DNA from 3 places in the Dietzia sp. Die43 genome. Region 3 is predicted to be linked to each of the others. Evidence: riboswitches for the same ligand, from Rfam matches in the RefSeq annotation. Region 3 holds a riboswitch; each other region holds the start of a gene.

Region 1 (11,061 bases), on a different contig from region 3:
CACACCGTCCTTGACGACGATGGTGGCCAGCGGCCGCTCGTCCCACTTGGGGTCGGGGACACCGATCACGGCGGCCTCCGCCACGGACGGGTGCTCGAGGAGGTAGTTCTCCACCTCGACGGACGAGATCCACTCGCCACCGGACTTGATGATGTCCTTCGCGCGGTCGGTGAGCTGCAGGAACGCCTCGGGCTTGATATACCCCACGTCGCCGGTGCGCAGCCAGCCGTCGTCGAAGGAGTCCGAGGCGTCCACCTTGTAGTAACTGCCGGTGATCCACGGGCCGCGGACCTCCAGCTCGCCGACGGACTCGCCGTCCCATGGCAGGGCCTGGCCGGAATCGTCGACGATACGGGCCTTCACGCCGGCGATGAGTCGGCCCTGCGTCATGCGGAGCTCGAACTGCTTCTCCTCCGGCAGGGATGCCTTCGGGCGGGACAGGGTGCCGATGGGCGAGGTCTCGGTCATGCCCCACGCGTGGACGATGTTGATCCCGTATTTGTCCCGGAACTTGCGGATCAGCTCCGGCGGGCACGAGCTGCCGCCCACGACGACCGCACGGAAGCTCGACATGTCGATGGGGTGGTCCACGCTGTACGCGTCCACTGCCTGCCAGATCGTGGGGACGGCGGCGGCCAGCGTCGGACGCTCGGAGGCGATCATCGCGGCCAGCGGCTCGGGCTGTAGGAAACGCTCCGGCATGAGCAGCGAGGCGCCCACCATGAACGCGGCGTACGGCAGGCCCCACGACATGGCGTGGAACATCGGCACGATCGCCAGCACGTTGTCGTCGAGCGAGATGTCCATGCCGTCGGACATGCACACCTGCATCGAGTGGAGGTAGATCGACCGGTGCGAGTAGACGACGCCCTTCGGGTCGCCGGTGGTGCCCGAGGTGTAGGCCATCGCGGCGCCGGAGTTCTCGTCGACCTCCGGCCAATCGAACTCGGTGGGCTGGGCGGCGAGGAGCGCGTCGTAGTCGTGCACCTGGATGCCCTCGGGAGCCTCGAGGTTCGCGGCGCCCCCACCGGTGACGATGACGTGCTCGACCGTCGAGAACCGGGGCAGGAGCGGCTGCAGGAGCGGGACGAGGCTCGGGTCGACGATCACGACCTTGTCCTCTGCGTGGTTGGCCACGAACTCGAGCTGGTCCGGGAACAGCCGGATGTTCAGCGGATGCAGCACGGCGCCCATGGACGGGATCGCGAGGTAGGCCTCCAAGTGCTCGGAGTTGTTCCACTGGAATGTGGCGACCCGCTGGTCACCGTCGACCCCCAGGGAACGCAGCGCGTTGGCCAGCTGCGCGGCGTGCTTGCCCAGATCGCCGTAGGTGATCTTCCGTGGTCCCTGATCGGTCCAGGTGGTGACGACCGCATCGGAGTGGACGGTCGCACCGAACTGCAGGATCGTGCTGATGTTCAACTGCTCCGGCATCATCGTGCTCTTCATGAGGGGCTCCTTGATCGAGGGGTGGCGTCTGTCACTCTCGTGTCGAGACTACCTGCCGTCGACGACGTTCCTGGTTCGTATGGTCGACTACCCGTCGAGGTCGTCGAAGACGGTCTGGACCGTCCTCATCGCCGAGAGCGCCGCCGGCGCGCCGCAGTACCCCGAGGCGTGGATGACCGCCTCGGTTATCTCCTCGCGGGTCAACCCGTTGGTCAACCCGCCGCGCACGTGCCCCGCCAGCTCGGCGTCCGCGCGCAGTGCCACGAGCATCCCGATGTTGAGCAGGCTGCGGTCCCGGCGGCCCAGCCCGGGCCGGTTCCAGATGTTGCCCCACACGTTCTCGGTGACCACGTGCTGGATCGCCTCCGACTCCGTCCCGACAGCCCGGTCCATCGCCCGGTCGACGAAGTCGTCGCTCATCACCTCGCGCCTGGTCGCGAAACCCTGCTCGCGCAGATCCGCGGCCGAAGGCCCCTCGCCTGCAGAACTCGTCGTCGTCGTCATCTCCACGGTCCTCTCCCACTGCCGACAGGTATCGCGATCCATCCTCCCCGACCGTCGTCACCAGCTCCGCGTGACCTCGCCCCGCCCCGGCCAGGCGCGGGGACGGCTCGGACAGGGGCGGCGGCGGAGGCACGCAGATGGGCGGACGCGGCGGCGGGTGGGATACCCTCGACGGGTCCGGCCACCAGCGTCGGACCCCGCGGCAACTCGGCGGAAGTCGGTGCGAATCCGACGCTGTCCCGCAACTGTGATCCCGTCTCAGGACGGGCGAGCCAGGTCGGCCGGTTCCGCGGCAGCCGTACGTACTGACCTCGGACGAAGGACGGTCGCGTGCAGCGGCCCCGGCCGCGGCCCGAGCTGTTTTCGTCCTCCGAATCACGGAGGATGCCATGCACCATCCACGAGCCCGCCGGGCAGGAGCCCGCTCGCTGCTGCTCGCCCCCCTGGCCGCCCTGGCTCTGGTCGCCACCGCGTGCAGCGGCACCGGCGGCGACGACCCGGCCCCGGCCGACCAGACCTCCGCCGCGGCCGACGAGCCGCAGGCGATCGTCTCGCTGGCCCCCACCACCACCGAGATGCTCTACGCCGTCGGCGCCGGGGACAGCGTCGTGGCGGTCGACGAGCGGTCCGACTTCCCCTCCGACGCCCCGGTCACCGACCTGTCCGGGTACACGCCCAACCTCGAGGCGATCCTGGGGTACGCGCCGGACCTCGTCGTGCTCACCGACGACACCGGGGACATCGTGGCGGGCCTCGAACGCTCCGGCGTCGAGGTGCTGCAGCTGCCCGCCGCGCAGACCCTCGACGACACCTACGCCCAGCTCGAGCAGGTCGGGGCGGCCACCGGGCACATCGGCGAGGCCGCCGAACTCGTGTCGCGGATGCGTGGCGAGATCGACGAGATCGTCGCCTCGGTGCCGGAGCGCGAGACGCCGCTGACGTACTTCCACGAGCTCGACGACACCTATTACACCGTCACCGACGACACCTACGTCGGCGAGATCTACTCCCTGCTGGGCCTGACCTCGATCGCCACCGGCGACGATCCCTACCCGCAGCTGTCCGAGGAACTCATCCTCGAGGCCGACCCGGACCTGGTGTTCCTCGCCGACGGCCAGTGCTGCGGCGTCACCCCCGAGGTCGTGGCCGAGCGGCCGGGCTGGGACGGACTCACCGCCGTGCGCGAGGGGCGCGTCCACGTGGTCGACGAGGACCTGTCCAGCCGGTGGGGCCCGCGGGTGGTCGACTTCATGCGCGAGGTCGCCGAGATCGTCACCGCGGTGCCCGATGCCGCGCCGGAGACCGCGGGGAGCCCCGCGAACCAGCCCGCCTCGTGACCCGCCCGTCGCCCCGCCACGCCCTCGTGCTGGGCGGGGCGACGCTGTTGCTGGCCGCGGCGGTCCTGCTCGGCACCCTCATCGGCCCGGCCGGCCTCACCCCGGGCGGCGTGGTGCTCGAGCTGGTGGGCCGGCTGCCGCTGGTCGACATCGACTCCGGGTTCACCGAGCGTCAGCAGGTAATCCTGTGGGAGATCCGCATCCCGCGCGTGGTGCTGGGCGCGATCGTCGGCGCGATGCTGGCGATCGCCGGGGCCACCTACCAGGGCGTGTTCCGCAACCCGCTCGCCGACCCGTACCTGCTGGGGGTGTCCAGCGGGGCGGGGCTGGGTGCCACCCTGGCGATCGTCGTGGGCGGCGCGATGGGCTCGGCGATGGTGCCGCCCGCCGCGTTCGCCGGCGGCATGATCGCGGTGCTGGCCACCTACACGCTGGGCCGCAGTGTCGGCGGCGGACGCAGCGAGGTCGTCATCATCCTCGCCGGCGTCGCGGTGGCGGCGTTCGCCAGCGCCATCCAGACGTTCTTCATGCAGCGCCACGACGAGACCCTGCGGCAGGTGTACTCGTGGATGCTCGGCCGGCTCACGACAAGCGGCTGGACCGACGTGCAGACCGTGCTGCCGTACGTGCTCGTGGCGGTGGCCGTGATCGCCCTGTTCCGGCGCACCCTCGACGTGATGGCGGTCGGGGACGCCGAGGCCGCCACGCTGGGTATCGCCCCGGCGCGGGTGCGCCTGGTCCTCATCAGCGTGGCCACCCTCGGGACGGCGGCGGTGGTGTCCGTGTCGGGTCTGATCGGGTTCGTGGGCATCGTCATCCCGCACGCCGTGCGGATGCTCATCGGGCCCGGGCACCGGCTGCTGCTGCCGGTGTCGCTGCTGGTCGGCGCGGCCTTCCTCATCCTCGCCGACGTCGTCGCCCGCACCGCGATGAGCCCGGCCGAGCTGCCCATCGGCGTGGTCACCGCCGCGATCGGCGCCCCGTTCTTCCTCATCGTCCTGCGCCGCAGCCGGGGGCACATATGACCACCACGCCACCCACGCCACCCGCGTCAGCCGCGGCGGCCGCGGCGGCCGCGCCAGTCGCACTGGCCTGCCGCGACCTGCACGTCACCCGGGACCGCACGGCCATCCTCCACGGCATCGACCTCGCCGTGGACGCCGGATCGTGGGTATCCCTGGTGGGCCCCAACGGCTCCGGCAAGACGACCCTGCTGTTCGCGCTCGCCGGGCTCATCCCCGCCGCCGGTCACATCGAGGTCGACGGACTGACCCCGCGCCGCGCGGGTCGCCGCACGGTGGCACGGACCGTAGCGATGATGCCGCAGCGCCCGGTCGTCCCCGAGGGGGTCACCGCGCGCGAGCTCATCGGACTCGGCCGCACCCCGCACATCGGCCGGTTCGGCACCGAGACCGCCGACGACCACGAGGTCGTCGACCGCGTCATCGACCGCCTGGACCTGCACGACCTGGCCTCGCGCAACGCCACGACGCTGTCCGGCGGCGAACTGCAGCGGGTGGTGTTGGGCCGCTCGCTGGCGCAGGAACCGCGGGTCCTGCTGCTCGACGAGCCCACGAGCGCACTGGACATCGGCCACCAGCAGCAGGTGCTCGACCTGGTGGACTCCATGCGCCGCGAGACCGGCCTGACCGTCGTGGCGGCGATGCACGACCTCACCTCGGCCGCCCACTACGGGCAGCGGCTGGTGTTGCTCGACCGGGGCCGTGTGGTGGCCGACGGCCGGCCCGAGGAGGTCCTCACCGTCGAGCGGGTGGCGCAGGTCTACGACGCGCGGGTGGAGGTCCTCGACCGCCGCGACGGCCGCGCCGTGTTGCCGCTGCGTGAGGCGGGGCCGGACCGCGCGCCCGGGTCGGCGCCGGGGCCGGGGTGGGCGCCCGGCGCGGCGCCGGAGGCGGGCGTCTGATGGAGGTCGTCCTGCTGGGGACCGGCGCCGCGGACGGCTGGCCCAACCCGTTCTGCCGGTGTCCGTCGTGCGACGAGGCACGCCGGCTCGGCGTGGTGCGAGGCCAGACCTCCGCGCTTGTCGACGACGAGCTGCTGGTCGACTGCGGACCGGAGGCACCTGGCTCGGCCGTGCGGCTCGGACGGTCTCTGGCGGGGGTGCGGCATCTGCTCGTCACGCACGCCCACGCCGACCATCTCGGACCCCAGGTCCTGCTGTTCCGCTCGTGGGTCCCCGACGCCGGTGAGCTGGAGGTGGTCGGCCCCGCGGACGCGCTCGACGCGTGTCGGCCCTGGGTGGGCCCCGACGACCCGGTGCGCTTCGTCCCCGTCTCCGCCGGGGACCGGCTCAGGGTCGGCGCGTACGACGTGCGGGTGCTGCCCGCCCGGCACCGCGTGTTCCGCGAGGGCGACGCGGTGCTCTACGACGTGACCGGGCCCGGCGGCGCCCGCCTGCTGTGGGCGAGCGACACCGGGCCGTGGGACGACGAGTGGTTCACCGCGGTGCGCGGCGCCCGCTACGACGCGGTCTTCCTCGAGGAGACACTGGGCGACCGCGAGGAGATCTCCCCCGCCCACCTGGGCCTGGACCGGTTCGGGGCGATGCTCCGGCGACTGCGCGACATCGGGGCGGTCGACGAGCGGACCGACGTGGTGGCCGTGCACCTGGGCCACCACAATCCGCCGCCCGACGAGCTGGACGCGCGCCTGCGGGAGCACGGTGCGCGGGCCGGCGTCGACGGCGAGGTCGTCCGCTGCGGGGAGGCTCCCCGGCTGTACTGACCCGGTCTCGTCAGCCCGGGCGCGCTGGTCAGTGGCGCTGGTCAGTCGCGCTGGTCAGCCGCGCTCGAGGAACCGCGCCGCGCCGTGCTGGAGGAGATCGAATGCCTCGTCCAGGTAGGACTCGGCGGAGTCGGCGGGCCCGGCCCCACCCGGTCGGTGCCTGAGCACCGACGCCCCGGCGGCGAGGCTCAGGTCGACCATGACGCGGACCCGGAACCGGTTGAGTTGCGGTGCTCGGCGGCCGACCGCCTCGTAGAGCGGATCCAGGATGTTCTCGGCGATGCTGGTCCGGGCGTCCGGACCGAGCATGAGGCCGATCTGTTCCCCGGCCACCAGCAGGTTCTCGGCGGCGTCGATGTCGTCCGCCGAGCGCCCGTAGAGCTCGTGGAAGGTCGAGCGCAGGACATCCAGTGGCGACAGGTCCGCCGGCGCCTGCTCGACCTGCTCGACCCACTCGTCCACCTGCTCACGCAGGAAGTGCACGAGCGCGTCCTCGCGGTGCGGAAAATAGTTGTGGAACGTCCGCGTGGACACCCCGGCCCGGCCCGCGATGGCCGACACCGTGGCCCCCTCGGCGCCCTCGGACACCAGGAGTTCCACGGCGGCCACCGCGAGCCGGCTGCGGGTGTCGGCCTTCTTGCGCTCACGCAGGCTAGGCATCGACGCGGGCCTTCTCACCACCGTCGGCGGATGCCACAGCGGAGCTCTCCTGCTGCCCGGTCTCCAGGGCGGAGCCCTCCACGTCGACGGTGGGGAGGATCTTGTCCAACCACCGCGGCAGGCCCCAGGCGCGCTCGCCGAGGAGGAACATCACCGCGGGGATGATCGTCATGCGGACGATGAAGGCGTCGAACAGCACGGCGACCGCCAGGGCGAAGCCCATCACCTTGATGAACTGCTCGTCGATCAACATGAACGCGGCGAAGACGCTGATCATGATCAGGGCCGCCGCGGTGACCACGCGGGCGCCGTGCTTGAAGCCGTTGGCGACCGCGTTGTGGGCGGTCTTGCCGTGGACCCAGCCCTCGCGCATGCGCGAGACCAGGAAGACCTGGTAGTCCATGGCGAGCCCGAACACGATGCCGATGAGCATGATGGGCAGGAAGCTGATGACCGGCTGCGGATCGGAGATGATGCCCAGCCAACCCTCCTGCCAGATCGCGACGGTGATGCCGAAGGTCGCCGCCACCGAGAGACCGAAGCCCAGGGCGGCGATCAGCGGCACCCAGATCGACCGGAACACCAACATGAGCAGCATGAACGCGAGCGTGAGGACGATGCCGACATACGGCAGCAGCACCTCGGTCAGACGCTCGGAGATGTCCTCGTAGATCGGGGTGACGCCGGTGACGGAGTAGGTCCCCCCGGTCTCCTGCTCGAAGCCCTCGGCTCCGGACCGGATCTCCTCGAGGACGCTCGCGGCGCGCTCGTCGGTGGCACCGTACTCGGGGGTGATGAGCACCTGGGCGGCGTCACCGGCCTCGTTGGTTTCGATGATCTGCGCGTTCTCCACCCCGTCGAACGCCTGGATCTGATCCACCGCGGCGGCCCACGCCGCCGGACGCTCCTCCTCCGGCACCTGCAGGGTGTCGACGAGCGCGATCATCGGGGCGTTGCGGCCCGGGCCGAACGCTTCCTCCGTCATGTCGTACGCCATACGGTTCGGGGTGTCCGGGGCCATCGTGCCGTCGGACGGCATGGCCAGCCGCAGCTGCGCGGCCGGGATGGCCAGCAGGAGGAGCAGCAGGACACCGGCGCCCGCGAAGAGCACGGGACGGGCACGGATCCGGCGGACCCACGCCAGGCCCATCGTCGGCTTCTCGTCCTCCGGGTCGGGCGCCTTGACGCCCTTGATGCGGGCGGCGAAGAGCTTGGTGCCGACCGCGCCGAGGATGGCCGGCAGCAGCGTGATCGCGACCAGCACGGCGATCGCCACCGTCGCGGCGGCGGACAGCGCCATCGCGGTGAGGAACGGGATGTTGATGATCGACAGCGCCGCGAGGGCGATGAGCACGGTCAGTCCTGCGAAGACGACCGCGGATCCGGCCTTGCCGACCGCGAGCCCGGCGAGGTGTGCACGCTTGTGGGCGTCGATCGCCTTGAGTTTCTCCGCGAGTTCGGCGGGCTCGAGATCGTTGCCGCCGATGTGTTTGACCAGCTCGGTGCGGAAGCGCGACACGATGAACAGCGCGTAGTCGATACCCACGGCCAGGCCGATCATGGACGCCAGGGTCGGCGTCATGGTGTTGATCGTGTCGGTGAAGGCGGTGGCGGTGAAGATGCCGCCGATGCCGATCCCGACGCCGATGACGCCCGTGAGCAGCGGCATGCCGGCGGCGATGAGCGAACCGAAGGTGACCAGGAGGATCACGGCGGCGACCGCGATGCCGATGATCTCGCCGACGGCGCTGATCTCGGACATCTGGAAGGCGTTGCCGGAGTACGCGATCGTCAGGTCGCCCTCGTGCTCGGCGACGACCTCGGCGAAGGCCTCGCGGTCCTCGGCCTGCACGTCCATCGTGCTCTCGGCGTCGAACCGCACCTCGACCGTGCCGGTGCTCTCGTCCGGGCTGAGCGGGCTCAACGCGGCGATATCGGCCGCGATCTGCTCCTCGGTGATGCCCTGCTCGGCCTTGGCCGCGGTCAACTGCTCCGACAGCCCCTCGGCCGCGACCACCGGGCTGACCAGCGCGTCGGTCCCGGCGAGGAAGTCCAACTCGCGGAGATCGGCGAGGAAGGCGTCGACGTCCTCGGACACCGCCGGGTCGGTAAGAGTGCTGCCCTCGGGCGCCCCGATGACGACGGTCCCCGTCGGGGCGTCGAGCTGGCTGCCCGCGCCGGCGAACCTCTCCTGCATCTCCTCCTGGGTCTCGATCGACTCCAGTCCCGGGATCGAGAAGGTGGTGCTGGTCTGCTGGGTCAACGTGGCGGCGGCCGTGCCGACACCGACGATCAACAGCATCCAGGCTGCGATAAACCGCCATCTGAACAGATAGGCGGACCGCCCGATGCGGTAGAGGAATGACGCCATGCGCTGGCTCCTGGTGCGTAGGTGCGATTCGCGAACCCTCGAAGTCTTGCACGGTATCTGCACGATTGCACAACCCGTGCAATCTTTTGTGACACAGGACACCCCCGGGCGCCACGCGCGGCGGCAGAGCAGCTGCAACGGCATACCCCCCAGGGTGTCTTGCGCATACCCCTCGGGGTATGTATTGTCGTGGCACACCCCAAACAGGGAACCCGATCGACAAGGAGAGCAGCATGCTTCTCGAGCGCATCTACGACGAGGACCTCGCCCAGGCCGGCTACTTCATCGGCTGCCAGGCCAAGAACGAGGCGATGGTGGTGGACGCCCGCCGCGACGTCCGCGAGTACCTGGACCTGGCCGCGCGCCACGGCATGACGATCACAGGCGTCACCGAGACCCACATCCACGCCGACTACTTGTCCGGCACCCGCGAACTCGCGGAGGCCACCGGGGCGACCGTCTACGTCTCCGGTGAGGGCGGCGAGGACTGGCAGTACGGCTTCGAGGCCGAGCGGCTGCACCACGGTGACCAGATCAAGCTGGGCAACATCACCGTCGAGGCCGTGCACACGCCGGGCCACACCCCCGAGCACCTGTCGTTCCTCATCACCGACGGCGCATTCGCGGACGCCCCCGGGTACATGCTCACCGGCGACTTCGTCTTCTCCGGAGACCTCGGCCGACCGGATCTGCTCGACGAGGCCGCGGGCGGGGTCGACACCCGCTTCGAGGGCGCCAAGCAGATCTTCCGCAGCCTGAAGAACCAGTTCGTCACCCTGCCGGACCACGTCCAGGTCTTCCCCGGCCACGGTTCGGGCAGCGCCTGCGGCAAGGCCCTCGGCGCGCTGCCGTCGACCAGCGTCGGCTACGAGCGCCGCTTCGCATGGTGGGCCGGGTACGTCGAGCGTGACGACGAGCAGGGCTTCATCGACGAGATGCTCGACGGACAGCCGGACGCGCACGCCTACTTCGGCCGCATGAAGCGGCAGAACAAGGAGGGCCCGGCGGTGTTGGGTGCACTGGCCCCCTTGCGCGAGTTCGGCACCACCGAGCTGGCCGACGCCCTCGAGGCGAACGAGGTCGTCGTCGTCGACACCCGTGGCCAGGACGAGGTCCACGCCGGCACCGTCCCCGGGGCGCTCAACATCCCCGGCGTCGACAAGGCGGCGTCCTTCGGCGCCTGGGTCTACGACCCCGAGAAGGAGGACACGCCCCTGGTGGTCCTGGCCGAGGACGTCGAGATGGCCGAGGCGCTGCGCGATCACCTGCTGCGCGTCGGAATCGACACGGTCACCGGCTACACGACCAGCTTCGAGGGTCTGCCGATGATGACCCCCGAGATGATCGGGCCGGACGAGCTCGCCTCGTTCGACTCCGCGATGGTGCTGGACGTGCGCAACAAGACCGAGCACTCCGACGGCCACATCCCGGGCTCCGAGCAGCTCAGCGGCGGCCGGGCGCTGTGGAACCTCGACCGGCTCCCGACCGACGGACCGATCGTGACCTACTGCCAGAGCGGCGTCCGCAACTCGGTCGCGGCCAGCGCCCTGCGTCGCGCCGGTTACCGCGTGGTCGAGCTCGAGGGCAGCTACGCCGCCTGGTCCGAGCGCAACCTCGCGACCGTCTGACCCGTCGCGCCCACACCCGGGGGCCGGACACCCGTCCGGCCCCCGGGTCCGGTGGCGCCCGGCGCCACCACCCCGACACCCCCACACACCCCGAACAGTCGAAGGACATCGCTTCACCCATGCTTTCCACGCTGACGAACGCCCCGACCATCGCTCCCGCCGATCTGCGAGAGGCGATGGACTCGGACACCCCGCCCACCGTCATCGACGTGCGCTCCGGGGCCGAGTTCTCCTCGGTGCACATCCGCGGCTCATACAACGTGCCGCTGCCCCTGCTCGCCGAGCACGGTGAGGAGTTCGCCACCCGCCTGCCCGGCCAGGTCGTCCTCATCTGCCAGTCCGGAAACCGGGCCCGCCAGGCGAACGA
Region 2 (7,852 bases), on a different contig from region 3:
CGTCGCGAAGTCAGACCAACTCGGCGGCCGTGCCCATTCCGCGGTCCGCTAACCGGGCGAACTGCCGAGCCTGCGCCGCGAACCGGGCCGCGAGCGCCGGATGCCCGGCCCAGTGCGTGTGCAGGTACGACGCGTGGACCGACCCGCTAACGAACCCCTCTGGTCCGGCGCTGCTGGTCCAGGCGGGAGCCGCGCCCGGCCCGTCCGTGCTGGGCACGCCCGCGTGAGAGCCCGCCGCGCCCGCCGCGCCGGCGGGCGGGTTGACGGCCGTGCGGTGGAACTCGTGGCCGGTGACCTCGGTGCCGGCGGTCGCAAGGACACTGTCGGCGACCGCGGTCGAGCGGCGGTAGGCCAGCGTGAGCCGCGGGGCCATGGCCGCGTCGGCGTCAACGGCACCGACCATGGGGACACCGTCGAGGGTGCGACAGAGGTAGAGCAGGCCCGCGCACTCGGCGACGGTCGGCGTCCCGGCCGTCGTCGCCGCGCGCAGCGCCCCCAGCATCGGCGCGTTGGCGGCGAGGTCCGCGGCGTGCACCTCGGGGAACCCGCCCCCGAGGTAGATCCCCGCGGCGGTGTCGGGCAGTGCCTCGTCGGACAGCGGGTCGAACGGCACGACCGAGCAGCCGGTCGCCTCGAGCAACTCGACCGTCTCGGCATAGCGGAACGTGAAGGCCCGGCCACCGGCCACGGCGATGAGCGGGCGGCCCTCGTCGTCGTCGACCTCGTGGGCTCGGTCACCACCCAACGCCACGCGCGCCGACCAACCCTCGCCCGCCAGCGGCGGCGCCTCACGCGCGATGCGCATGACCGCCTCGAGGTCGATCGACGCGGCCACCTTCCCGGCCAGGTGGTCGAGCGAGCGCGCGGCCTCCGGGCGTTCGGCGGCGGGGACCAGGCCGAGATGGCGGGAGGGGGCGGTGACGTCGTCGTCGCGCTGGAGGACACCCAGCACCGGGATGCTGAGGGGCGCCAGCGCGCGTCGGACCTCGTCGGAGTGGCGGACCGAGCCGGCCTTGTTGAGCACCACCCCGGCGATCCGCACAGCCGGGTCGAAGGAGGCCATCCCCAGCACCACCGCGGCGATGCTGCGCGAGGCGTGGGAGATGTCCACGACCAGCACGACGGGGGTCCCGGTGAGCGCGGCGACGTGAGCGGTGGAGGCGAACCCGTCGCCGCCGATGTGCCCGTCGTACAGGCCCATGACGCCCTCGATCACCGCGACGTCGGCGGGCCGCCCCGCATCGATCCCGGCCCCGCCCGCGCCCCCACCCGCGCCGGCGCCGTGCAGCAGCAGCGGCACGATCCGCTCCTCGCCCACCAGGTGCGGGTCGAGGTTGCGGCCCGGCCGCCCGGTGGCCAGAGCGTGGTACCCGGGGTCGATGTAGTCGGGGCCAACCTTGTGCCCCGAGACCTCCAGCCCGGTGCGGCGTAGCGCCGCCATGAGGCCGGTCGCGACGGTGGTCTTGCCGTGCCCCGACGCCGGCGCGGCCACCACGATCCGCGGGAGGTCGGTCACCATTCGATGCCCCGCTGACCCTTCTGCCCGGCGTCCATCGGGTGCTTGACCTTGGTCATCTCGGTGACCAGGTCGGCGACCTCGAGCAGCCGGGGGTCGGCGTCCCGGCCGGTGATCACCACGTGCTGCCGTCCGGGGCGGCTGGCGAGGGTGGCGACCACGTCGTCGACGTCCACCCAGCCCCACTTCATGGGATAGGTGAACTCGTCGAGCAGATAAAGGTCGTGCCGCTCGTCGGCCAGTCGGCGCTTGATCTCGGCCCAGCCTTCGGCGGCGTCGGCGGCGTGGTCGTCCTCGGTGCCGTCCTTGCGCGACCACGACCACCCCGAGCCCATCTTGTGCCACTCGACGGGCCCGCCCTCGCCGGTCTCGTCGTGCAGGCGGGCGAGGCGTTCCATGACGGTCTGCTCGCCGATGCGCCACTTGGCGGACTTGACGAACTGGAACACCCCGATGTCCCAGCCCTGGTTCCACGCGCGCATTGCCAGGCCGAACGCGGCGGTGGACTTCCCCTTGCCGGGCCCGGTGTGGACCATGACCAGCGGCCGGTTGCGGCGTTGCCGGGTGCTGAGCCCGTCGTCGGGCACGATCTCCGGCTGTCCCTTGGGCATCAGGCCACCTCGTTCCGGGGGCCGGCGGCGTGCGGGCGGGCGGTGCGCGCGCGGGCTGTGTGAACGCCGACCGCGTCGGTGAGTCCCTCGGCGGTGACCTCGCCCAACGGCACGTGCTCAGCGCCCAGGTGCCCGGCGAGCTCGGAGGCCAGGCCCATCCGGAAGCGGCCGGTCTCGCAGTCCACGACCACCGACGCCACGCCGAGGGAGGCCAGCCCGGTCGCCGCGGTGCGGGACCTGGCGAGGGCGTCCGGGCCGTGGGTGGCGCGGCCGTCGGTGACGACGACGAGGAGGGCCCGCCGCCGCGGATCGCGGACGCCTTCGATGCGCAGGACTTCGGCGGCGGTGAGCAGTCCCTCCGCCAGTGGGGTCCGGCCGCCCGCCGGGAGTTCCGCGAGGCGGGTGGCCGCGATGTCGACCGACGACGTGGGCGGCAGGGCCACGTGGGCCGCGGACCCGCGGAAGGTCACCAGTCCCACCTTGTCGCGGCGGCGGTAGGCGTCCAGAAGCAGGGAGAGGATCGCGGTCTTGACCTGCTCCATCCGGGTGCGAGCGGCCATGGAGCCGGAGGCGTCCACGCAGAACAGAACCAGGTTGGACTCGCGGCCCTCGCGGACGGGCGAGCGCAGGTCCTCGGCAGCCAGCCGGAGTCGGCCGCCGTCTGGACCGGCTCCGCGACCCCGGGCGGATTGCTGCGGCGCGGCGGACCGGATCGTGGCGGGCAGGTGCAGGTCGGACCCGGTGAACGCGCCCGCGCCGATGCGGCGGCCGCTGGTGGTGAGGGCCCTCGATCGGCGGCCGGCAGCGCCCTGGCCGGTGCCGGCGACGGCGAGCAGGCGGGTGCGGTACGGCGCTGCGGCCGCGGTGACCGTGCCTGGCTCGGGCGGGGTGGGCCCGGGAGCGTCGGACCGCGAGGCGTCGCCGGGGGTGTCCTCCGCGGCGTGTCCGCCGGGCTGCTCGTCGGCTCGGCCGTCGGCGTCGTCGTCCGATTGGCCGTCCGCCTGGTCCGGGCCCTCGGTGCCGGAGTCGTCGCCAGCGCCGGGGCTGTCCTCGTTCTGCTCGGTCTGCTCGGGCGAGTGCTCGTGCCCGGCGTGCTCGGCCGAGGCCCGCGCCGGGGTCGACTCGGCGTCCGGGGTGTCTGCCGACGCGGACTCGTCTGCGGACTCCGACTGTTCGGCGTCGTCGGCCGGCGCGGTCTCGTCCCGGGGGTCGGGATCGGGCTCGTCGTCGTCGCCCAGGAGCCGTTCCAACAGGTCCTCGTCGAGGCCCGGCGCATCGAACGGGGCACGACGGCGGCGGTGGGGCAGTGCCATGCGCGCGGCGACGCGGATGTCCTCGCGGGTGATCCGGGTCCGGCCCTGCCATGCGGCGTGGGCGGCGGCGGTGCGGGCGGTGACGATGTCGGCGCGCATGCCGTCCACGTCGAAGCCCGCGCACACCCGGGCGATGGTGGTCAGCGCCCAGGGGGTCAGTCTCACCCGGTCGAGCACGCGCCGCGCGGCGGCGATCCGTTCGCGCACGGCGGCCTCGTCGGCGGCGTGGTCGGCGACGAATCCCGCCGGGTCGGCCTCGAACGCGATCCGGCGGCGCACCACCTCGGCGCGCAGCTCCGGGTCCCGGGGCGCGGCCACCTCCACGGTGAGGCCGAAGCGGTCCAGCAACTGGGGCCGGAGCTCGCCCTCCTCGGGGTTCATGGTGCCGATCAGCACGAAGCGCGCGGCGTGCTCCACCGAGATGCCGTCGCGCTCCACGGTTACCCTGCCCATCGCGGCGGCGTCGAGCAGCAGGTCCACCACGTGGTCGTGGAGCAGGTTGACCTCGTCCACGTAGAGCAGTCCGCGGTGTGCGCGGGCGAGTAGGCCCGGTTGGAACACGGTCACCCCGTCGGTGAGCGCACTCTCCAGGTGTAGTGATCCGGTGATGCGGTCCTCGGAGACCCCGATGGGCAGCTCGACCAGGCGGACCGGCCGCCGCTCGGTGGGCGCGTCGTGCGGGATACGCCCGTCCGGGGTCTCGGAGCCGCGGTCGTCGGGTGCGGAGGAGAAGCGGTCGCCGGTGACGACCTCGACCTCCGGCAGGATCCCGGCGAGGGCGCGGACCATCGTGGACTTGGCCGTGCCCTTCTCGCCGCGGATCAACACGCCGCCGACCGCCGGGGACACCGCGGTCAGGGTCAGGGCCAGCGCCATGTCGTCGGAACCGACGACAGCGCTGAAGGGGTAGTGCAGTGGCATGGGGGCTCCCGCTCTCGTCTGCCAGGCTGGTCAGCGCGAGGCCGGTCTCCGGACTTCCCGGCCCATCTCGGACGTGCGCGCGGGGCGCGATCGCCTGAGAGGCCGGGTTACCGTAGCGGGCCCTGTGCCGGATTCTCACCGGCTTCCCTGATTCTCCCCTCCGCTCCGCCTGGGGCGGGTCGTGGGGCACCTCGTGCTGTGGGGTCTGTTCGGTTGTGTGGTGCTTCAGGCTAGCCCAACGGCCTGTCCCGGGGCGCCTCAGGTGTCGCGGTAGGGTTCCGCGTCATGAATGCACGGGTGGTGGTCGTCGGCATCGGCGGCGACGGGTGGGCGGGGCTCGACGAGGCCCGCCGTCGCGCCGTCCTGGGCGCCGATGTGGTGCTCGGCGGGGAGCGTCATCTGGCGATGGTTCCGGGCGATGTGACGGCCGAACGAGTGCCGTGGCCGCGGCCGCTGCGGGATGGGTTGCCGGAGCTGCTCGCGCAGTTCCGCGGGCGATCGACCGTAGCCCTGGCCTCGGGCGATCCGCTGGTCGCCGGGATCGGCACCACCCTGATCGACCTGCTCGGCGCGGACGCGGTCGAGGTGCTCCCGGCGGTGTCCTCGGTCGCTCTGGCCCGCGCCCGGATGCGGTGGCCGGCCGAGTCCGTGGCGGTGCTGCGCGACCACCGCGCGCTCGGTCGTGAACTGGCACCGGGGCGACGTCTGCTGGTGCTCTCGGCGGACCGGCACACGCCGGGAGAGGTCGCAGCGCTACTTGACGGCGCCGGCTTCGGGGGGAGCGCGATGACCGTTCTGTCCGATCTCGGGGGCCCGTCGGAAGCGCGCTTCAGCTGCCCGGCGCGCGACTGGGCTGTCGATCACGAGGCCCCCGCCCTACACGTGTTGGCCATCGAGTGCGTGGCCGACGCGTCCGCCCGGCCGCTCGGGCTGGCGCCGGGATTGCCCGACGACGACTTCCAGAACGACGGCCAGCTCACCCGCCGCGACCTGCGAGCCTCTGCCCTCTCCCGGCTCGCGCCGGCCCCCGGTGAGCACTTGTGGGACGTGGGTGCTGGCGCCGGGTCGGTGGGCATCGAGTGGATGCGCGCGCACCCGTCGTGTCGGGCGACCGCGGTGGAGGCGAACTCCGAGCGGGCGGCCCGGATCAGGCGCAACGCGGCCGCCCTCGGGGTGCCCTCGTTGGAGGTCGTCCACGGACGGGCGCCCCAGGCTCTGGACGGTCTGCCGCGGCCGGACGCGGTGTTCATCGGTGGGGGCGGTACTGCCCCTGGCCTGCTGCGACAGTGCTGGGACGCACTTCGCCCGGGCGGCCGGCTGGTCGCGCACGCGGTGACGCTGGAGACCGAACGCGCGCTCATCGACACCCGCGCCGTATTCGGCGGGGAGCTGACCAGGATCCAGGTCGAGCACGCGGACTCGATCGGCCGGTTCACCGGCTGGGCCCCCGCCCGTGCGGTGGTGCAGTGGGCGGCCGTGAAGCCCTTCGTCGCTGCGGCTGATACTTCGGAAACAGGGGAGAGCTCGTGACCGTTCACTTCGTGGGAGCCGGCCCCGGCGCCGCCGACCTGCTGACGCTGCGCGCGGCTGCGGCGCTTGCCGCCGCCGACGTCTGCCTGTACGCGGGGACGTATCTCGACGACGGTGTGCTCGACCACTGCCGACCCGCGGCCCGGCTGGTGGACACCCAGCATCTGGACCTGGACGGGATCATCGGCGAGATCGTCGCCGCTCACGCCGATGGGCTCGAGGTGGTCCGGCTGTGTTCGGGTGACCCGTCGCTGTACTCGGCTCTCGCCGAGCAGACTCGCCGCCTCGACGCGGCCAGCGTGCCGTGGGACGTGGTTCCTGGTGTTCCGGCCTATGCCGCGGCCGCCGCCGAGCTGGGTGTGGAGCTCACGGTTCCCGAGGTTGTGCAGTCGGTGGTGCTCACCCGCGTTCAGGCGCGGTCGACGGCGATGCCGTCGACTGAGTCGTTGGAGAATTTCGCCGCCACCGGCGCGACGCTTGTGTTGCACCTGGCGATCACTCGGATCCGTGAGCTGGCCGAGCGTCTGGTGCCCACGCACGGTGCCGACTGCCCGGTGGCGGTGGTGGCCAGCGCGAGCCGCCCGCACCGCGTGGAGCTGCGCGGCACGCTCGCCGACATCGCGGACGCGGTCGAGTCCGCCGGCCTGCGCCAGGCAGCGGTCATCCTAGTGGGGCGGGCGCTGGTCCGGCCGGGCGAGGCGGAGTCGTGGCTGTACGCGTCAAGCCCGGAGCGGGAGTCGAAGCGCCAGGGCCTGAACTGATCGGGCAAGGTAGCGGACCACGTATAATGCCCTCGGGCTGGCCGCGGAGCCAAGCGTAGCGCGCCGTGCCGGGACGATTCAGTCGAGCAGGTCCAGGTAAGTGCGTCTGGCCTTCATGGCGTGGATGACCTCAGTGGTGCCGTCGTCGTAATGCAGGGTGACAAGCTCCAGGACACGGGCTTGGGAATCGAAGCCGAGCGGTCCAGACAACAAGGGAGTGTCGAACGCTGTCCGAATGTCGTCGTCGACGATGCCGTGTTTGTATGCGGATCTGCGGATGATCACTAGGCGGCGGCCCATTGGGCCAGAGCCTGACGGATCGCTTCGGATCGGTTGAGATGTTCGCGCTCGGCGCGTGCCATGACGGCGCGGAGTTCGGCATCGGTCAGTCGTACCGGTACGACTCTAGCGGCCTGATCAGCCCTCGCCGGCCGCCCCATGCGCTTGCTTAGCCACTGGGGGTCGTAGCCAGCCTCGGCTTCGTCGACCCATTGATCGATCTGTTCGTCGGATACTTGGTGGCCCTGAATCTTCCTTGCCATGCCGACAATCGTATTACGAATTAGGGGGTGAGGGTAGCGCCTGACCTGTGCGCCGTTGGGGTACACCCCAGCAGGACGAGTACGAGCCCGCCATCGTCGCTGTGGACTTGATCGCTCTGTGGCGGTCTTCTGTGGCTACTTCTAGGCGGCGACGTACCAATCGGGCGTTCTGGCCGGAAGAATTAGAGCGAGTCGGCGGCTCACGGGTGCGCGGTGGGGTTTGCGTCGGTTTTGTCAGAGTCCGAATGCTCCGCCGCTGATCAGGATGAAGGCGCCCAGGCCGATCAGGACAGTCGGGAACAGGATATGTTCCCAGCGCTCTAGGACTTCGGCGATCGGTCGGCGGGTGGCGACGAACTTGGCCAGGCCCACCAGTCCCGCCACCAGCACCAGGAACACGATGCAGTAGGCAACTACGGCTCCCGTGCCCACGTTGAGAAAGACGGGGACGTAGACGCCGATGTTGTCGCCGCCGTTGGCGAAGGTTACGCCGGCCACGGTCCACACGGCGACGTTCTTGCCCTCGACCTTTGCATCGTCGTCGTCATCATCGTCCCCGCGCCAGGCCTGCCACGCGGCCCACAGTCCCAAGCCCAGTGGGATCAGCCCGAAGTAAGGGATGGCCCCCGGGGGCAGGAAGGCTCCCGCGCCCAGGGAG
Region 3 (11,061 bases):
ACGACCACACCACGGCCGCGTCCCACGCCACTGCCGCGACGCGGTTCCGTCCGGCGAGACGTCCGACGCCCGTCACTGCAGCGGCGGTGCCCCCCACGAGGACGCCGGTGAACAGCAGGCCCGCCGCCCGCTGCGCGTTGGGCGTCCGGCCGGGCCGGAGGAGCCGCGACTCCACGGCGAGCGCGACCCGGCCGAAGCCCGCGACGGGGTGGAACCGTCGCGGGTCGCCGACGAGGCGATCGAGGGCGAACCCGGCCGCGATGCCCGCCGCGCGGGCGGCAAGCGCGTACCCGTCACCGCGGCGGCGCGTGCACGACGCGCGGTGCGGGTGGGGGTCAGCGCGCGAGATAGCGGACATGCGCCCCCCGCCCGTCGTGGGTCACCTCGGCCTCCACTCCGTACACCTCCCGGATCAGGTCGGCGGTGAGCACCTCGTGGGGCGCGCCGCCGGTCACGAGTCGCCCACCGGACAATACGATCAGATGGTCGCAGAACGTGGCCGCCAGGGTGAGATCGTGTAGGGCCGCGATCACCGTGGTGTCGGTGGCGCGGACCAGGGCCAGCAGGTCGAGTTGGTGGCGGATGTCGAGGTGGTTGGTCGGTTCGTCGAGGACCAGCACACCGGGTTCCTGGGCCAGGGCCCGCGCGATCTGCACCCGCTGCCGCTCGCCGCCGGACAGGGTCGCGTACCGCTGGTCCAGGCGGTCGCCGAGGCCGGTCGTGGCCGCCGCGCGCCGCACCACCCCGTCGTCCCCGGGACCTGGACCCGACCAGGCCGCGCGATGGGGGATGCGGCCGAGTTCGATGACCTCCCGGACCGTGGGGTTCTGGTCGGTGGTCGCCTCCTGCGCCACCAGTGCCAGGCGCCGGGACAGGCGTTTGCGGGGGAGTGATCGGATGTCCGTGCCGTCGAGGTGCACCGATCCGGTGTCGGGCCGGAGCACGCCCGTCAGGATGCGCAGGAGCGTCGACTTGCCGGATCCGTTCGGCCCCAGCACCCCGACCATTGTGCCGGGGGCGGGAGCTACGGTGACGTCGTCGAGGATGGTCCGGCCGCGCACGGACCACGAGACGCCTCGAGCCTCGAGGGTCGACGGGGCGGCGGTCATCGGCCGTGTCCCCGGCGGAGGAGGAGCCCGACGAAGGCCGGGACGCCGATGAGTGCGGTGGCCACCCCGATCGGCAACTCCTGGGGCGCGATCACGGTGCGGGAGACCGCGTCGATCCACACGACGAACACGGCGCCCATCAGCGCCGCCGTCGGGACGAGGACCCGGTGCCGGCCGCCGACCAGGGCTCGCGCGGCGTGTGGCAGCACCAGACCCACGAAGCCGATCGCCCCGCAGGTGCTCACGATGACGGCCGTGACGAGCGCCGTCACCACCATGAGCACCAGCCGGGTGCGGGCCACGTTGACGCCGAGGGCGGCCGCGGCGTCCTGGCCGAAGGTGAACGCGTCGAGGCTGGAGGTGTGCAGCAGGCACGCCACCAGCCCGAGCAGGACCACGACGCCGCACACCGCCACGTCCGACCAGCGGACGGAGGCCAGCGAGCCGAGCAGCCAGAACAGCACGCCGCGGGTCTGCTCGGCGTCGGCGGCGATGTAGACGACGAACGAGGTCACCGCGGAGAACAGCTGGGTCGCCGCGACCCCCGCCAGCACCACCCGGTCGGGCGTCCCGCCGGACGCGAAGGCCAGGACCAGGACGAAGCCGAACGCGGTGAGCGCCCCGACGAACGCCCCCGTGGTGAGCCCGACCGCGCCCGCGCCGACCCCGAGCACCACCACGAGGACCGCCCCGGTGGATGCGCCCGAGGAGATGCCGAGGATGTACGGGTCGGCCAGGGGGTTGCGCAGCAGCGACTGCAGGATGACGCCGCACAGTGCGAGCCCCGCCCCGGCCAGGGCCGCCATGAGAGTGCGCGGAAGCCGCAGGTTCCAGATGATCCCCTCCTCGATCCGCGTGAGCCCGGAGTCGGCTCCCGTGAGTCGGGCCAGCGCGGACTGGATAACGTCGGCGGCGGTGAGTCCGGACGGGCCGATGGTGATGACGAGCGCCGTCGACACCGCCAGCAGCCCCAGGCCACCGAGCCACAGGGTGACCAGTGCGGACGGTCGCCGCAGAGCCGGCCGCCGGCGCGGTGGCGCCGGGACCACCGGGGCGGTGGTCCTCTCGGGTGCGAGGGTCATCGGGTCAGTTGGCCGGGTCCGGCGCGCCGGCCCCCGGCGTGATGAGGCCCAGCTCGGTGAGCCCCGCCGCGACGGTCTCCACCCCGTAGATCGTGCGCAGCGACGGGTTCATCTCGGCGCCGGTGATGTCGATGAACCGCTTCTCCCGGACCGCCGCCATCTCCCGGGTGACGGGGTTGGACTCGAGGTAGGCGATCTTGGCCTCCGCGGTCTCGGCGGTCTGGCTCTTGCGGGTCAGGTCGCCCACGACGATGACGTCCGGGTCGCGCTCGGCCACGACCTCCCAGCTGATCTGCGGCCACTCCTGGGTGGTGTCGTCGAAGGCGTTCTCCAGGCCCAGGGTGATCGAGATGAGGCCGGGGGCACCGCAGCAGCCGGCCAGGTACGGGGACTCGGAGTTGGCGAACCAGTACATCGCGGAGACACCGCGGGCATCGACGCTCTCGGCGGCCTCATCGAGCCTGCGCTGGAGGTCCGCCACCAGCTCGTCACCGGCCTGCTCCACGTCGAAGATCCGGGCGAGCTCGGTGATCTCGCGGTAGAGCAGGTCCGGGGTGAGCGGGGTCTCGCGGACGCCGTCCCCGGAGTCGGCGACCTTGCCCACGCAGTCGGTGGGGGAGAGGTACGTACCCACGCCGAGTTCGTGGAACTGCTCGCGGGCGGCGACCCCGCCCTCCCCGAGGGTGCTGCCGAAGGAGGCGGTGACGAAGTCCGGTTCCACGTCGAGGACGGCCTCCATCGACGGCGCGTTGTCGGCCAGGCGGGGGACCGACCTGTTCACCTCGGCGAACTCGGGCAGGACCGGGTCTGTCCAGGTGGCGGTGCCGACCATCCGGTCGCCGAGGCCGAGGGCGTACAGGATCTCGGTGGAGCCCTGGTTGAGCGAGACGACCCGTTCGGGCGGGGCGTCGAGCTGGACCTGCTCCCCGCAGTTCTCGATCGGATCGGTGCCCGGGCCGGCGATCGCAGCCGGGTCGTGGGCGGTGCAGGAGGTCAGGGTGAGAAGGGTGACGCCGGCGAGGGCGACCAGGGTGGAAGAACGCATGGGTGTGCTCCGAGGTCGCGGGCCTGGAACGCGAAGCCCGGTGATGACCTGGCGGTTGTCACCGCGAGGGCCAGCCGGTATTCGGACTCGGGATCACCTGGACGGAAGCGCCTTCCCAGACCTCGCGGCCCAGTGGCATAGTGCCCCGCCATCACCCTCACCGCTGCGCGTCAGTTCCGGATTCGCACCGGATTCCCGCGACCGATCGGTCTCGCTGGCGATCACAAGGTAACACGCGCTCCGGGGTCAGTACGCCAGCCCCATCCGCATCGCGCCCACCGCCTCGGACAGTGCCGAGCGCGCGAGCGGGGTGGCCCCGACGGCGTTGACGAACGGGTGGACCAGCGAATCGTGGCGGCGCAGCGAGACCGGGACACCGGCGTCGGCCATCTTCCGGGCGTACGCCTCGCCCTCGTCGCGCAGCGGGTCGAACCCGCCCGTGGCCACGTGGGCGGGCGGCAGTCCCGAGAAGTCCTCCGCCAGCAGGGGGGAGGCGCGGGGGTCGAGCCGGTCCTCGTCGGACCGGATGTAGGTCTCCTCGTACCAGTCCATGTTGGCCCGGGTGAGGAAGAAGCCGTCGCCGAACAGCTCGTACGAGCGGGTCCGCGCGGACATGTTGGTGGCGGGGACGAACAGCAGTTGGAAGTCCGGCATCTTCTCCCCGGCGTCGCGCGTCTGCTGGCACACCACCGCCGCCAGGTTGCCGCCGGCGCTGTCACCGCCCACCGCGATGCGCGTCGGGTCCACGCCGAATTCGTCGGCGTGGTCGCGGACGTACCGGAACGCGGCGAGGGCGTCCTCGGCGGCGGTGGGGAACCGGAACTCCGGTGCCAGCCGGTAGTCGACGCTGATCACCTTGAGTCGGCCCGCCCGTGCGATGTAGCGGCAGGTCGCGTCGTGCGAGTCGACGCTGCCGAGCACCCAGCCGCCGCCGTGGAAGTACACCAGCACCGGCAGCGGCTCGTCCCCCTCGACCGGCGAGTAGAGGCGAGCGGGCAGGTCGGCCCGGTCCGGACCGGTGCCGCCGAGCGGGAGGACGATGTCGGAGACGACGGCGAGGTCGATCTTCTTGCCCGAGACCGTGAACGCCGACCGCTCGACAGCCGAACGTGCCCTGTCGACGGTGAGGTCCTCGTATTCACCCTCGGACGTCATCGAGATGACCCGGAGCCCGGCCTGGAAGTGCGGGTCGAGAACCTGGCCGTCCAGCCGCCTCGGGGTCCCACCCACTACTCGGAGCAGCCGGCCGGGCAGGAACCCCGCAGCGGTCATGACCGATTTGGTGACGCGATCCGCGATCGACGGGGAGAAGGCACGGTGGCCGGACATGGGAGAGCGCATGCCCACATTGTGACGCGGATCCCTGGGATGATCAGGGTAATCGGACGAAGGAGCTGGTCATGCGTTCAGAAGACGAGAGCGTGGTGCGGGTCGAGAGCCTGGTCAAGACCTTCGGCCGGGCCCGGGCCCTGGACGAGCTCGACCTGGACGTGCGCCGGGGGGAGGTCCACGGGTTCCTCGGCCCCAACGGGTCGGGAAAATCCACCACGATCCGGATCCTGCTCGGGCTCATGCGCGCCGACTCCGGCCGGGTGACGGTGTTCGGCGGCGACCCGTGGCGAGACGCGGTCCAGCTGCACGCCCGGCTGGCCTACGTCCCCGGTGAGGTGACCCTGTGGCCGCGGCTGACGGGCGGCCAGTGCATCGACCTGCTGGGCCGGGCGCTCGGAGGACTCGACCCCGACAGGCGCGACGGACTGATCGACCGCTTCCGCCTGGACCCCACCAAGCGCACGCGCGACTACTCCAAGGGCAATCGACAGAAAGTGTCACTGATCGCCGCGCTGGCGTCCGACGCGGAGCTGCTCGTCCTGGACGAGCCCACCTCCGGCCTCGACCCGCTCATGGAGCAGACGTTCCAGGAGTGCGTCCGCGAGGCCGTCGACGGTGGCGCCACCGTGCTGCTGTCCAGCCACATCATGGGCGAGGTCGAGGCGCTCGCCGACCGTGTGAGCATCATCCGCGAGGGCCGCACCGTCACCTCGGGGACGCTGGCCGATCTGCGGCGCCACACCACGACCGAGGTCCACGCCGTCACCGACGCCGATCCGGGTTCACTCGGGCGCGTGACGGGGGTCGACGGCCTGCGGATCGAGGAGGCCGCCGACGGTCGGTTCGAGGTCCGCTGCCACGTGCCGGCCCCGCAGCTGGGGGAGGTCACCGGCCTCCTTCACGCGGCCGGCATCCACACGCTCACCGCGACCCCGCCCAGCCTGGACGACCTGTTCCTCAACGCCTACTCCGGTGCCGGTGCGGCCACCGGGGGCGAGGAGCGGACAGGGGACCGGCGATGACCTCGCCGTTCGCCGACACCGGCCTGCTGGCACGCATCGCCCTGCGCGCCGGGTGGCGGGCCGCGGCCGCCTGGGTCCTCGGCCTGGCCGCGCTGTACCTCGTCACCGGGCTGTCGATCGCAGCCCTGTACGACACCCCGCAGGAACTCGCCACGTACGGCGCCTCGGTCGGCGAGTCGATGATCATGCTCACCGGCCGGGTGGCCGGGCTCGACACCCTCGGCGGCGTGATGATGAACGAGTACTCGTTCATGGTCGCCTTCGGCATCCCCGTCATGGCGATTGCCCTGACCGCGCGCGCCACCCGCAAGGAGGAGGAGTCCGGACGGTCCGAACTGCTCCTGGCGGGCCGGGTCGGCCGGCTCGCCCCGACGGCGGCCGCCCTCGTCGTCGTCGTCGGGGTCTTCACCGTCCTCGGCCTTGCGCTGTGGGCGGCGACCCTCACCGTCGACCTCGACCGCGCGGGCGCGGCGCTGTACGTGGCCTCGATCGTCGCCGCCGGCTGGGTGTACGCGGCCGGCACCGCCGTCCTCGCGCAGGTGTTCGCCCACAGCCGGACCGTGTGGGCGGCGGCGATGTCCGTGGCCGGACTGACCCTGATCACCCGCGGGATCGGCGACGTCAACCGCAACTGGTTGAGCTGGACCTCGCCGCTGGGCTGGCACGGCCTGACCCGGCCGTTCGGCGAGTCCTCCGTGGTGCCCCTGTTCGTCGCCGTCGTCGCCGCGGCCGGGCTCGCCGCGGCCGCGCTGTGGCTCGCCGCGCGCCGCGACGTGGGCCAGGGGATGGTCCCGGCCCGGACCGGCCCCGCCACCGCGTCCCGGTGGCGGGCGTCCCGGACCGGGACCGCCGTACACCAGCACCTGGGCGCGCTGACGGGCTGGACGATCGGCGTGGTGGCACTGATGGCCATGTACGGCGCGCTGATGAACGTGGTGGTCGAGACGATGATGTCCAACCCCGACCTCGCCGTGTTCCTCGGCGATTCGGGCACCGTGGTCGATTCCATCGTGCAGATGCTGGTGGCGTTCAGCGGATTCCTCGGGGCCGGGTTCGCGTTGCAGACCCTGACCGGGTTGCGCGGCGAGGAGACCGCCGGGCGACTCGAGATGGAACTGTCCACGGGGCGTTCGCGGTGGTCGTGGCTCGCCGCCCACACCGCGGTCGTCACCGTCGGCACCGTCGTCGTGGTCCTCGCCGGCGCCGCCGCGTTCGGGATCACCGCCGCCGCCGTGCTCGACGACCCGGACCTGGCGGGACGCATCATCGGCGCCGGGGCGTGGTATGTGCCCGCCGCGCTGGTTTTCGGCGCGATCTCGATCGGCCTGTTCGGCGCATCCCCGAGACTGCAGGTCCTGGCCTGGGCGCCGTTCGCCCTCGCCGTCGTCGTCACCCTCATGGGACCCACGCTCCGGCTCGACGAGGACCAGATGCGCCTGTCCCCGTTCGGCGCGGTGGGCACCGCGCCCGTCGGCCCCGTCAACGCGATCGGCGTGGCCGTGCTCCTCACGGTGACGGTCGTGCTGGTCGCCGTGGGGCTGGCCGGCTTTCGGCGTCGCGACGTGCCGCGGACCTGACCGCGGCACCCGACACGACCTGACAGACTGGCTCGCACGGCCGCCACGCCTCACCGGCGCGGCCGTCACGGACACCGGCGCCGCCGGTCGCAGGCGAACCAGGGAGGAACCGATGTCGGACGAGTTCGATCGAGACAGGCTCTCCACCGCGCTGTCGGTGGTCACGGACTGGCCGGTGGGCACCGTCTCGGCCGCGGTGGTCGGCCCCGACGGCGCCCTCGCGGTCCACGGCGACGACACCCGCGTGTACCGCCTGGCCTCGGTGACCAAGCCCCTCGTCGCGGTGGCCGCGCTCCTGGCCGTCGAGGAGGAGGCCATCGGCCTCGATGACCCCGCGGGGCCCGAGGGGTCCACGGTGCGTCACCTGCTCGCCCACTCCTCGGGGCTGGACTTCGCCGACCGCGACAAGGTCCGCGCGGAGCCGGGGGAACGGCGGATCTACTCCTCGGCCGGGTTCGAGGTGCTGGCCGACCACATCGCCGACGCCACCGGGATCGCGTTCGGCGACTACCTCCACGAGGCTGTGTGTCAGCCGCTGGGCATGGAGTCCACCACGCTCGAGGGCTCCGCCGGGCACGGGGCCTCCGCCAGCCTGGCCGACCTCATCGCGTTCGCCCGCGAGCTCGTGGCCCCGCGGCTGCTCGCGACCGAGACCCTCGAGGAGGCCGTGACCGAACAGTTCCGCGGCCTCGACGGGATCGTGCCCGGGTACGGCATGCACAAGCCGTGCCCCTGGGGGCTGGGCTTCGAACTCCGCGACGCCAAGCATCCCCACTGGACCGGGCAGCACAACTCGCCCGCGACCTTCGGGCACTTCGGGCAGTCCGGGACCCTGCTGTGGGTCGAACCGGAGATCTCCACGGCGCTGATCGTGCTCACCGACCGCGACTTCGGCGACTGGGCCAAGCCGCTGTGGCCGGAACTGTCCGACAGGGTGGTCGATGCGGCAACCCGGCGTTCGCGCGAAGAGGACTCGCTCGGCGGGTGAGTCCGCCACCCGCGACACGCCCGCACTCGTGCCGGGCGCGGGAATCACCGTGCTGTAACTTTGCTGAGAGTCGAGAAGTGTCGCTGGTGTAATTCGATCACTTCAGGCACAGTGTTAACTACAAGCAACAGAAGCAACATCATTCACACGATTTCGTGAGGTCGTTGGGGAAGACGTCCCTCAGTGAGTCGGGAGTGAAGTGATGTCTGACCATAACTATCTCGCGGATACGACGACCGGCGTGGTGTTCATCCATGCCGCGCCTACCGCGTTATGCCCTCACGTCGAGTGGGCTCTCGCAGCCACGCTCGACGCCAACTCAGCCATGCGCTGGGAGGACCAGCCGGCCCAGCCGGGCGCTCGCAAAGCGATCGTCGACTGGATCGGCCCGGTCGGCACCGGCGCGCGTCTGGCCGATTCGCTGGCCAAGTGGTCGATGCTGTCCTTCGAAGTGACCGAGGACCCGAGCGACCTCGTCGACGGCGAACGCTTCTCCCACACACCCGAACTCGGGATGTGGCGGGGGCAGACGGGCGCCAGTGGCGACGTGGTGCTCAGCGAGAACCGGCTCCGGCATCTCATGAAGGCCGGTCCCGCCGCCTTCCATGCCGCGGTGGAGGACGAGCTCGGCACCGCCTGGGACCGCGCCCTCGAACCGCTGCGCGGCCACCCGGCCGCCGCCGAGGTCACCTGGCTCTCCCGGGTCGGCTGACCCGCCGGACCTCCGCACTCCCGCGCTCACTCCGGACAGCGCCCGCCCAGCTCTCGGGGCGGGCGCTGACTCGTGTGCGCGACACGCTGGCGGCGGGCGGCACCCGGCACCCGGAGCGCATGCGGCACCCGACACCGGCTGCGGGTGGCCACCGCGCCCTTCCGGGACACGACTGCGCCCCCTCCCGTCAGATCGGGGAGGGGGCGCAGTCGTCGGGTGCGGATCCTGCCGGAGGTATTCCGGCCGGATTCAGGTCACAGCGGGATGTTCTTGTGCTGGCCGCGGGTGTGCGCGGCCGCGTCCAGCGCCTCGGCGATCCGTCGGCGGGTGTCGGTGGGCTCGATGACCTCGTCGACCACACCGATGGAGACCGCGCGACCCACGCCACCGGCGATGGCCGCGTGCTCATCGGCCAGACGGTCGTGCAGGGCCTCCCGCTCGTCCTCGGGAGCCGCCGCGAGGGTGCGCTTGTGGAGGATGCCGACGGCGGCCTTGGCGCCCATCACCGCGACCTCGGCGTCGGGCCAGGCGAACACGGCGGAGGCTCCGAGAGCGCGCGAGTTCATCGCGATGTAGGCACCGCCGTAGATCTTGCGGGTGACGAGCGTGACCCGGGCGACCGAGGCCTCGGCGAACGCGTGCAGCAGCTTGGCGCCGCGGCGCACCACGCCGTCCCACTCCTGCGAGACGCCGGGCAGGTAACCGGGGACGTCCACGATCACGACCAGCGGCACGCCGAAGGCGTTGCAGAGCCGGACGAACCGCGAGGCCTTCTCCGCGGACTCCGAGTTGAGGCAACCGCCCAACCGCAGCGGATTGTTGGCGATGACACCCACGGTGCGGCCGGACATCCGGCCGAAGCCCACCACGATGCTGGGCGCCCACTTGGCCTGCAGCTCCTCGAAGGTGGTGCTGCCATCGAGCTCCGAGGAGTCGAGCAGCCCGTGGACGAGAGGACGGACGTCATACGCGCGCTTCGGTGAGTCGGGGAGCAGGCCCGCAAGATCGGTGTGATCGCCCTCGAGGGCACGCGGGTCGAACTCGCCCTGCGCGGACAGCAGGGTCACCAGACGACGCGCCCGGTGCAGGGCATCACGCTCGTCGGTCGCGGCGATGTGACACACCCCCGACTTGCGGTGGTGCACGTCCTGGCCGCCCAGGCCCTCCATGTCGACCTGCTCGCCGGTGACGGAGCGGACCACGTCGGGACCGGTGACGAAGATCTTGCCGGCCGGCGCCATGATGACGACGTCGGTCAGCGCGGGGCCGTAGGCGGCGCCGCCGGCGGCGGGCCCGAGCACGACGGAGATCTGGGGCACGTGGCCCGACGCGCGGACCATGGCCTCGAATACGAGGCCGACCGCGTGCAGCGCCTCGACGCCCTCCGCGAGTCGCGCCCCACCCGAGTGCCAGACGCCGACGACGGGCAGATGCTCGTCGATCGCCACGTCGATGGCACGCACGATGTGCCGGCACCCGTCCAGGCCCATGGCACCACCCATGACGGTGGCGTCCGTCGCGTACGCGATGGTGGGTTCGCCGTCGATCAGGCCGCGCGCGGCCATGGCGCCGGAGGCGTCGGGCTCGGTGATGAACTCGAGCGAAGCCGGGTCGAAGAGGTTCTCGAGCCGGACGACGGGATCTCGAGGGTCGATCTGGGTGTTCTGGTCAACAGGGCTGGTGATGGTCATATGTGCAGTCCTTTCCTCGGCGCGTGTCCCTGGAAGGGAGAGCGCGCCTGCGATGGACCCCCGGACTGGCTTGTGGGCGATCGGCGTTCGGATCGGGACCCCCGTCCCGGTCCGGACCTCTCGCCCGGCACCCCGCCGTGAGCGGGGTGATCATTGTTGGGCCCTGTGTGGGGGAGGGGACGCGGGCTCGACGTGGTGCACCGACCGCACCTTCGGCCCTGACTGCGTCCCCGCCCCGGCACACGGGGCCGGATGTCAGCTCTGGTCGAGCTTCTGGATGTAGTCGACCGCATCCTGAACAGTACGCAACTTGGCGAGGTCTTCGTCGGGGATCTCAACCCCGTAGCGGTCCTCGGTCTGCACGGCGATCTCCACCATGGAGAGCGAATCGATGTCGAGATCGTCGACGAAGGACTTCTCCGGGGTCACCTCGGAGGGTTCGATCCCGGTGACCTCCTCGACGATCTCCGCCAGTCCTGCGATGATCTCGGCCTCGGTGCGTG

What was found. A riboswitch is a leader RNA that binds a small molecule or an ion and turns the genes downstream of it on or off. The one in region 3 is predicted to bind cobalamin.
Region 1: another riboswitch for cobalamin. It lies ahead of NR111_RS05245 (ABC transporter substrate-binding protein); the one in region 3 lies ahead of NR111_RS16895 (ABC transporter substrate-binding protein).
Region 2: another riboswitch for cobalamin. It lies ahead of NR111_RS17495 (magnesium chelatase subunit D family protein); the one in region 3 lies ahead of NR111_RS16895 (ABC transporter substrate-binding protein).

What each region holds. Positions count from the first base shown of each region.
Region 1 is NZ_JALJRF010000005.1:14,207-25,267, forward strand. It holds gene NR111_RS05235 (long-chain fatty acid--CoA ligase) at 1-1,449, opposite strand, end outside; gene NR111_RS05240 (carboxymuconolactone decarboxylase family protein) at 1,537-1,953, opposite strand; cobalamin riboswitch at 2,110-2,254, shown strand; gene NR111_RS05245 (ABC transporter substrate-binding protein) at 2,343-3,290, shown strand; gene NR111_RS05250 (iron ABC transporter permease) at 3,287-4,315, shown strand; gene NR111_RS05255 (ABC transporter ATP-binding protein) at 4,312-5,214, shown strand; gene NR111_RS05260 (MBL fold metallo-hydrolase) at 5,214-6,035, shown strand; gene NR111_RS05265 (TetR/AcrR family transcriptional regulator) at 6,090-6,695, opposite strand; gene NR111_RS05270 (MMPL family transporter) at 6,688-9,066, opposite strand; gene NR111_RS05275 (rhodanese-like domain-containing protein) at 9,300-10,694, shown strand; gene NR111_RS05280 (rhodanese-like domain-containing protein) at 10,814-11,061, shown strand, end outside.
Region 2 is NZ_JALJRF010000027.1:3,232-11,083, reverse strand. It holds gene NR111_RS17505 (cobyrinate a,c-diamide synthase) at 11-1,519, opposite strand; gene cobO (cob(I)yrinic acid a,c-diamide adenosyltransferase) at 1,513-2,127, opposite strand; gene NR111_RS17495 (magnesium chelatase subunit D family protein) at 2,127-4,361, opposite strand; cobalamin riboswitch at 4,383-4,570, opposite strand; gene cbiT (precorrin-6Y C5,15-methyltransferase (decarboxylating) subunit CbiT) at 4,647-5,891, shown strand; gene NR111_RS17485 (cobalt-precorrin-4/precorrin-4 C(11)-methyltransferase) at 5,888-6,652, shown strand; gene NR111_RS17480 (hypothetical protein) at 6,731-6,937, opposite strand; gene NR111_RS17475 (ribbon-helix-helix protein, CopG family) at 6,937-7,194, opposite strand; gene NR111_RS17470 (cadmium resistance transporter) at 7,429-7,852, opposite strand, start outside.
Region 3 is NZ_JALJRF010000023.1:34,682-45,742, reverse strand. It holds gene NR111_RS16910 (cobalamin biosynthesis protein) at 1-358, opposite strand, end outside; gene NR111_RS16905 (ABC transporter ATP-binding protein) at 336-1,109, opposite strand; gene NR111_RS16900 (iron ABC transporter permease) at 1,106-2,191, opposite strand; gene NR111_RS16895 (ABC transporter substrate-binding protein) at 2,196-3,236, opposite strand; cobalamin riboswitch at 3,291-3,470, opposite strand; gene NR111_RS16890 (alpha/beta hydrolase) at 3,483-4,577, opposite strand; gene NR111_RS16885 (ABC transporter ATP-binding protein) at 4,637-5,590, shown strand; gene NR111_RS16880 (ABC transporter permease) at 5,587-7,167, shown strand; gene NR111_RS16875 (serine hydrolase) at 7,280-8,155, shown strand; gene NR111_RS16870 (DUF3145 domain-containing protein) at 8,358-8,867, shown strand; gene NR111_RS16865 (acyl-CoA carboxylase subunit beta) at 9,122-10,558, opposite strand; gene acpM (meromycolate extension acyl carrier protein AcpM) at 10,814-11,061, opposite strand, start outside.